Asticcacaulis excentricus CB 48: one gene and its partner. The protein of the gene in region 2 interacts with the protein of the main gene of each other region in a pairwise test. Links are inferred from orthologs where the notes say so. Each region holds a gene or a part of one and is shown on either strand. Other genes may lie near its edges.

Region 1 (4,096 bases), on a different replicon or contig from region 2:
CAATCTTGATCCCCAGACCTCTCAACAGGTGTTCGACGCCCTGAGGACGATCGTTAAGGCACAAGGGGTCGCGGCCTTGATTGCGACCCACAATCTGGAACTGGCCGGGCATATGGACCGCGTGGTCAGCCTCAAGGATGGCCGTCTGGTCGAAACGGTTCCGGGAAGCTTGTAAAATTATATTGTTTTAAATCAATAATATACATGATTTGTTCACGCTGTTGATAAAAGGGTGTTGACGGGGAACAAAATAAGAATATAGAACAAAGCATGAATTGATCATCTGTTCTTTCAGGGGACAAACCATGCTGGCCATCCATAACGTATTGTCTTTCGCCGCCGTTGCCGCTTTTGTAGCGCTTGTCTGTCAGGCGGCTATGCTGATCGGGTGAATCGTCTGACAGTAGCCGCCCTGTGAAGCGCACGGAGAGGCTTTTGAGATGAGCGACGGTTTTGTCCATCTGCGGGTACGATCAGCCTATTCCCTTCTGGAAGGCGCGATCAAGGCCTATGATATGGGCAAGCTGGCGGCTAAGGCGAAGATGCCGGCCATCGCCATCTGTGACCGTGCCAACCTGTTTGGTGCGCTCGAATTTTCTCAGGTGTGTAAAGATACGGGCGTGCAGCCCATTATCGCCTGCGCTCTGCCGGTCAAGGGGATAGGCGGCACCCTTAGCGACCGATGGGCGAAAACTCCGACTATTGTTCTGATCGTTCAGAACGAGCAGGGCTATCTCAACCTCACCGAACTTTCGTCCAAAGCCTATCTCGATATTGAGGCGACCGATGAACCGCATGTCCTGTGGGAAGAGGTGGTCAAACGCGCCGAGGGCCTGATCCTGCTGTCGGGCGGTCCGGACGGTCCGATCAACCCGTTGTTCAAGCAAAACCAGCCCGACGAAGCCAATGCGGCACTGAAGGATATGCATGCGGCCTTTGGGGACCGCTTTTACATCGAGCTTCAGCGGCACGACGGCTCGCCGCATGGTGGTATCCGCGGGGACTCGGCGGAAAGCGGTCTGGTGCAATTTGCCTATGCGCATGGCGTGCCGCTGGTGGCGACCAATGACGCCTACTTTGCCGACCGTGACATGTTCAAGGCGCACGAAGCGCTGCTGTGTATTTCCGATAGCACCTTTATGGGCGTGGCCGACCGGCGCAAGGTGACCAAGGATCACTGGCTGAAGCCGCCGCTGCTGATGCGCGAGGTCTTCTCGGATCTGCCCGAAGCCTGCGACAATACGCTGGAAATCGCACGCCGCTGCGCCTTTTTAGTCAGCAAGCGCGATCCGATCCTGCCGCGTTTTGATACCGGCGCAGGTCGATCGGAAGACGAAGAACTGGCCTTTCAGGCGCGTGAAGGCCTGAAAATGCGCCTGCAACAGGTCGAACCCGCCTTCCCCGAAGAAGATTACTGGGCGCGTCTCGATCGTGAGGTGGGCGTCATCCAGAAAATGGGGTTCCCCGGTTACTTCCTGATCGTTTCGGACTTTATCAAATGGGCCAAGGCGCACGACATTCCGGTCGGGCCGGGCCGGGGCTCGGGGGCCGGTTCGCTGGTCGCGTGGGCACTGACCATCACCGATCTTGACCCGCTGCGCTTTGGTCTACTGTTCGAACGCTTCCTCAATCCGGAGCGGGTTTCCATGCCCGACTTCGATATCGACTTCTGTCAGGAACGCCGCGAAGAGGTGATCACCTACGTTCAGGAAAAATATGGCCGTGAGCGGGTGGCGCAGATCATCACCTTCGGTACGCTTCAGGCGCGCGCTGTGCTGCGCGACACAGGCCGCGTGATGCAGTTGCCGCTGGGGCAGGTGGACCGTCTGTGTAAGATGGTGCCCAATAACCCGGCCAACCCGACCACACTGGCTCAGGCTGTCGAAATCGAACCCCGTCTGCGCGAAGCCCGCGACGAAGAAGAGTCTGTCGCTAAGCTGCTGGATACGGCGCTGAAACTCGAAGGCCTGTACCGCAACGCCTCGACCCATGCCGCAGGTATCGTGATCGGCGATCGGTCGCTGACCGAGTTGGTGCCGCTGTATCGCGATCCACGCTCCGACATTCCGGCGACGCAGTTTAATATGAAGTGGGTCGAGAGCGCTGGTCTGGTCAAGTTCGACTTCCTGGGTCTGAAGACCCTGACCACGCTGAATCGCGCCTGGCATTATCTGAAAAAGCGCGGGCTTGAGGTCGATTTCTCTACCCTGCCGCTGGATGACAAGATCACCTATGAGTTGCTGGCGTCAGGTCAGTCGATTGGCGTGTTCCAGCTCGAAAGTCAGGGGATGCGCGATACCCTGCGCAAGATGCGCTGCGGGTCTATCGAGGAAATCACCGCGCTGATTTCGCTCTATCGACCGGGTCCGATGGACAATATCGACACCTATGTCGATCGGAAGTTCGGGCGCGCCGACATCGACATGCTCCACCCCTCTCTGGAGCCGGTTCTGCGGGAAACCTACGGCGTTATTATCTATCAGGAACAGGTGATGCAGATCGCCCAGATCCTGTCGGGTTATAGCCTCGGCGAAGCCGACCTGCTGCGTCGGGCCATGGGTAAAAAGAAGAAAGAGGAAATGGACTTGCAAAAAGCAAGGTTTATTTCCGGCGCCAAGGAGAAGGGGGTTCCTGAAAAGCAGTCGGACTCGATCTTCGAACTGGTGAACAAGTTTGCCGGCTATGGCTTCAACAAATCACACGCCGCCGCCTACGCCTTTATTTCGTATCAGACGGGCTGGCTGAAGGCCAATCATCCGGTCGAATTCTTCGCCGCCAACATGAGTCTCGATATCACCAATACCGACAAGCTGGCGGTATTTTATCAGGACGCGCGGCAGTTCGGGGTGACCATCCGGCCACCAGATATCAACCGCTCAAAGGCCGATTTCGACGTTGAAAATGGCGAAGTGCTGTATGCGCTTGGGGCCATACGCAATGTCGGTCTCGAAGCCATGCACAGCGTTGTGGCGGTGCGTGAAGCGGGCGGGCCGTTCAAAGACATTTTCGACTTCCTCGAACGTATCGACCCTAAGGCGGTCAATAAGCGTGCCATCGAAAATCTGGCGCGGGCCGGGGCCTTTGACTCGATCCATCCCAACCGGGCACAGATTATCCAAAGCGCCGATCTGCTGATCGCCCACGCTCAGAGCATGGCCGCTGAACGCGCCTCAGCGCAGGTCAGCCTGTTTGGCACCAATGACTCATCGCGCCCGCGCCTGCCCAACATCCCCAAGGCCTCCGGTCCGGATGCGCTGGACGAAGAACTGTCAGCCGTTGGTTTTTACCTGTCCGGCCACCCGTTGCAGGACATGGTCGATGTGTTCAAGCGCCGCAATGTTACCCTGTACGCCGAAGCGCTGGCCCTCGCTCAGGAAGGGCGCGAAGCCTTCCGCATGGCGGGGGTGGTGCGTCGTCGTCAGGAGCGCGCCTCGGCCCGCACCGGGGAGAAATTCGCCTTCGTCAACCTTTCGGACCCCAGCGGCGAATATGAGGTGATGTTCCAGCCGGAAGCCCTGCGCAAATACCGTGAGCATCTCGAACCTGGTCAGTCGATCCTGCTCAAGGTGCGTTGCAAGGGTTCGGACGGCGAAGTACGCATGTTTGGTGAGTCCGCCGAACCCATGGCCGGAGCCCTGAAAACCGATGATATGGGACTGCGTTTGACTGTGTCGCCACGTGGCTTTGATGTGGACGCTTTCAAAATGCAATTAGACGCCGCGCGCGGACAGGGGGGCGAAATCACCCTCCTCAGCGAGATCGACGGACATGAGGTCGAACTGAAAATGCCGCACCGCTACCGTCTGGACGCCAGCCTGCGCGGGGCCTTGAAAGCGATGAATGGCGTCCTATATTGTGAAGATGTTTAGGAGAGGCGAGAGCGGTCTGATCGCTGTCATGGTCTCTTCGGGCGCAATTTCCCCCCAAAATCACTTGATTTTTGTGTCGATTGTGCCTAGTTGCGCACCATCTCACACGCGGATACGCGGGGGGATGTTGTCTGTGCTTTGAATTTCAATGATTTTCAAAGCGTCTGGCTTCATCCGACCGTTCCGAGGTTTCGGCTTGCCGAGGCTTTTTTCATCTGCGGAGGTCT
Region 2 (3,063 bases):
ATGACACAGTCATAGCCTTCTGTTCACCGCGCGCCTCGATGGCCTTGGCGAAGACGCCATAAACGCTTTCCGACAAACGATCCTTGAGACCCTCGATTTCCCCGCGATTGAAAGCCAACACGATCTGTTCATAGGCTTCACGCGCCTTTTCAACGAAATTGATCTCGTTGAAATGGGCATCGCGCGACTTTAAGGCGTCCAGATTGGGCATACGCAGGCGTTCGGGCTGCGCCTTTGGCTCCTGACCCGGCCTGTTGAATGGGCCCTCCGAGTCCTCGGTCTTGGGGACAACGGGTTTGTCTTCGGCCTTGAATCCGACGCGGCGGCCCAACACGTTGTAGAGCTGAAACAGCACGACCACGGCGATCAAGGCCAGAATCAGCAGGTCCCAGGGCATCAAGACGTCTCCGAACAGGGGTACAGCAAGGTCTAATCTTCCCTATATAGGCAAAGTTGAGGTAAACGGAACCATTCGTTTGATTGCCAATCGATTTTGTGCGTGCTAGGGCCGTTTTCAACCGGATATTAGATCGGATTTCGTTCAAACCTGGACAAAACCCGGCTCTAATTTTTTGTTTGGTCGCGCATTTGATTCCGAAAACCGCTAAGCCCTTTCGGAATGCGCTTTATACGCCCAACGGAGTTTTTGAGTTTAATGGCTGACGATTCGATCCCCGCCGAAAACGGCACCGCCCCGGCCACCGACGCCCAGGGCGGCCCTCTGCCTGCCAATATGCAGGTTCTGGCCCAGTTTATTCGCGATTTCTCGTTTGAAAACCCGCGCGCGCCCAACTCGCTGCGCATGGATCAGCGTCCGGAAATCGATATGGGCGTAGAAATGAACGCCAAGGGCCGTCCGGACGGCCTGTTCGAAGTCGATCTGAAGCTGTCGGTCAAGGCATCAAACCCCGAAGGTCCGATGTTTGCGATCGAACTGGTCTATGGCGGCCTGTTCCAGCTGGCCAACGTGCCGCAAGCGGCGATCGAGCCGACCCTTTTGGTCGAATGCCCGCGTTACCTCTTCCCATTCGCCCGCCGCATCATCGCCGATGCGACCTCCGACGGCGGCTTCTTCCCGCCCTTCTTCGTCGAACCCATCGACTTTGCCGCGCTCTATATGCAGCAAAAGGGTCAGATCGGCGAAACCGCTGGCCAGGCATAAGCCAAAATCTGTTTTGCGAAAAAAGACCCGCAGTCTGTGGCTGCGGGTCTTTTCATTTCTATGAGGCCGTGTAGCCCCACATATTCTGGTCTTTAAGATATTTGAGGCAGAAGGCCTTATGCGCTTCGGCTTCTTCCGGATGGATGTGCGAGGGCAGAGGGCGGGGACGCTGGCCGTGGTTCATCACGCGGATCTCCGTGCCGTCTTCGGACACCATTCCGTGCATCTTGAGGTCAAGGCCGCGTTCCTTACCGCCAGACAGCTCCAGATAAACGCCGGCCAGCAGACGCGCATCGAGCAAGGCCCCGTGTTTGTCGCGTTCGGCCAGTGAGATATTATAGCGCTTACACAGGGCATCAAGCGAATTGGCCATGCCCGGAAACTTGTAGCGTGCCAGTTCCAGTGTATCGACCCAACGGTCCGGGTCGGTGGGATCCAGACCCAGTCGCTCTAGCTCCATATTGATAAAGCCCCGGTCAAACGAGGCATTGTGCGCGATAATCGGCGCATCGCCGACGAAGTCGATAAAGGCCTGAGCCAGATCCGCAAATTTCGGCTTGTCCGCCACCATCTCATCGGTGATGCCATGAACGCGGATGGCGTCCGGCTCTATCAGCCGTTCGGGGTTGAAATAATGGTGAAAGGTCTTGCCCGTCGGCAGCAGATCTTCGATTTCGATGCAGCCGACTTCGATCAGGCGGTGGCCTTTTTTCGGGTCAATGCCGGTGGTTTCGGTATCGAGGACGATCTGACGCATGAAGGTGATTTGACTTCCGTTTGTCGGGCTTGTCCAGAGTCAGGCTTCGTGCAGATCGCGGATAATCTCACGCACCTGTTGACGATTGGCCTGAAGCGTTTGCGACGTGTCGATAACGAAATCCGCACGGCGGCGCTTTTCCGCGTCTGGCATCTGACGCGCCAATATGTCCGCAAACTTTTCCGCTGTCATGCCGGGGCGGGCTAGGACGCGGGCGGCCTGAACCTCCGGTGGGGCGGATACGACGACCACCTTGTCGAAGCTTGTTTGCGCGCCGGTTTCAAACAATAGCGGAATATCGCATAAGGTGAGGCGCGTGCCTGCGGCGGCATGGTGGACCAGAAACGCCTCACGATCGGCGACCGTCGCCGGATGGACCAGAGCATTCAGCCGTGCAAAACCGTCCGGTTTTGCCTTCAGGTTGAGAGATAGCTTCGCGCGATCAACTGAGCCGTCTGTCAAAACCTCACCAAAGGCTTCGACCAGGGCAGCTTTCAGCGGTTCGGAGGTCGCGTATAGCCGATGAACCGTCTCGTCGGCATCCCAGACCGGCAAGCCTTCGTCGGCGAACATGCGCGCTATGGTCGATTTGCCCATACCTATGGAGCCGGTGAGACCCAGACGGATCACTTCGTCTCACCCAGAAATTCCAGCGCCAGACCGCGCACGTCGAAATCCGCATCCGGGGCCTGACCATAGAAGGCGGCAAAGGACGGGCGCGCCTGTTCAATCAGCATCATCAGGCCATCGACCGTTGTGAGACCGCGCGCTTCAGCCGCCTGCAACCAGTTGGTTTTCAACGGCCTGTAGGTCATGTCCATAGCCGTTGCTGACGCATCGAGCGCGTCAAACAAGGGCAGGGGACCGCCCGACGCGGCATTGATCACCGCCACCGAACCGGCAAAGGCGCGGTCGATATCGCTCAGCGCATAGGCACTGACGCCCTCTTTGAAGGCAAAGACGATCTCTTCGGCGCGGGCCACTGTGCGGTTGACGATGCGCACATCGCGGCAGCCCTTATCCAGAAGGGCGGCCACCACGGCGCGCGACGCCCCACCGGCACCAAGAAGCGTCACGGCGCCTGCCGTTAGGTCACACTCGGGCGCCTGTAGATGAAAGGCCTGAATAAGCCCGTGACCGTCGG

The links. The genes of interacting proteins can lie anywhere in the genome.
Region 1: the proteins of dnaQ (region 2) and dnaE interact in binary tests that used the Escherichia coli proteins (3 or more experiments, as listed by UniProt). The link is inferred for Asticcacaulis excentricus CB 48 from one-to-one orthologs.

Annotation. Positions count from the first base shown.
Region 1 is NC_014817.1:517,466-521,561, forward strand. What follows is about bases 44-4,069. They hold dnaE (DNA polymerase III subunit alpha), read left to right. Parts: upstream 44-440; coding sequence 441-3,869; downstream 3,870-4,069. Other genes in these bases: ASTEX_RS14105 (ABC transporter ATP-binding protein), read left to right, coding at 44-175. Outside these bases: more of ASTEX_RS14105, read left to right, coding at 1-43. UniProt on the Escherichia coli protein: DNA polymerase III is a complex, multichain enzyme responsible for most of the replicative synthesis in bacteria. This DNA polymerase also exhibits 3' to 5' exonuclease activity. The alpha chain is the DNA polymerase catalytic subunit.
Region 2 is NC_014816.1:159,938-163,000, reverse strand. What follows is about bases 71-3,063. They hold dnaQ (DNA polymerase III subunit epsilon), read right to left. Parts: upstream 1,920-3,063; coding sequence 1,221-1,919; downstream 71-1,220. Other genes in these bases: ASTEX_RS00725 (shikimate dehydrogenase family protein), read right to left, coding at 2,546-3,063; coaE (dephospho-CoA kinase), read right to left, coding at 1,959-2,549; secB (protein-export chaperone SecB), read left to right, coding at 656-1,162; ASTEX_RS00745 (Tim44/TimA family putative adaptor protein), read right to left, coding at 71-397. Outside these bases: more of ASTEX_RS00745, read right to left, coding at 1-70. UniProt on the Escherichia coli protein: DNA polymerase III is a complex, multichain enzyme responsible for most of the replicative synthesis in bacteria. The epsilon subunit contain the editing function and is a proofreading 3'-5' exonuclease.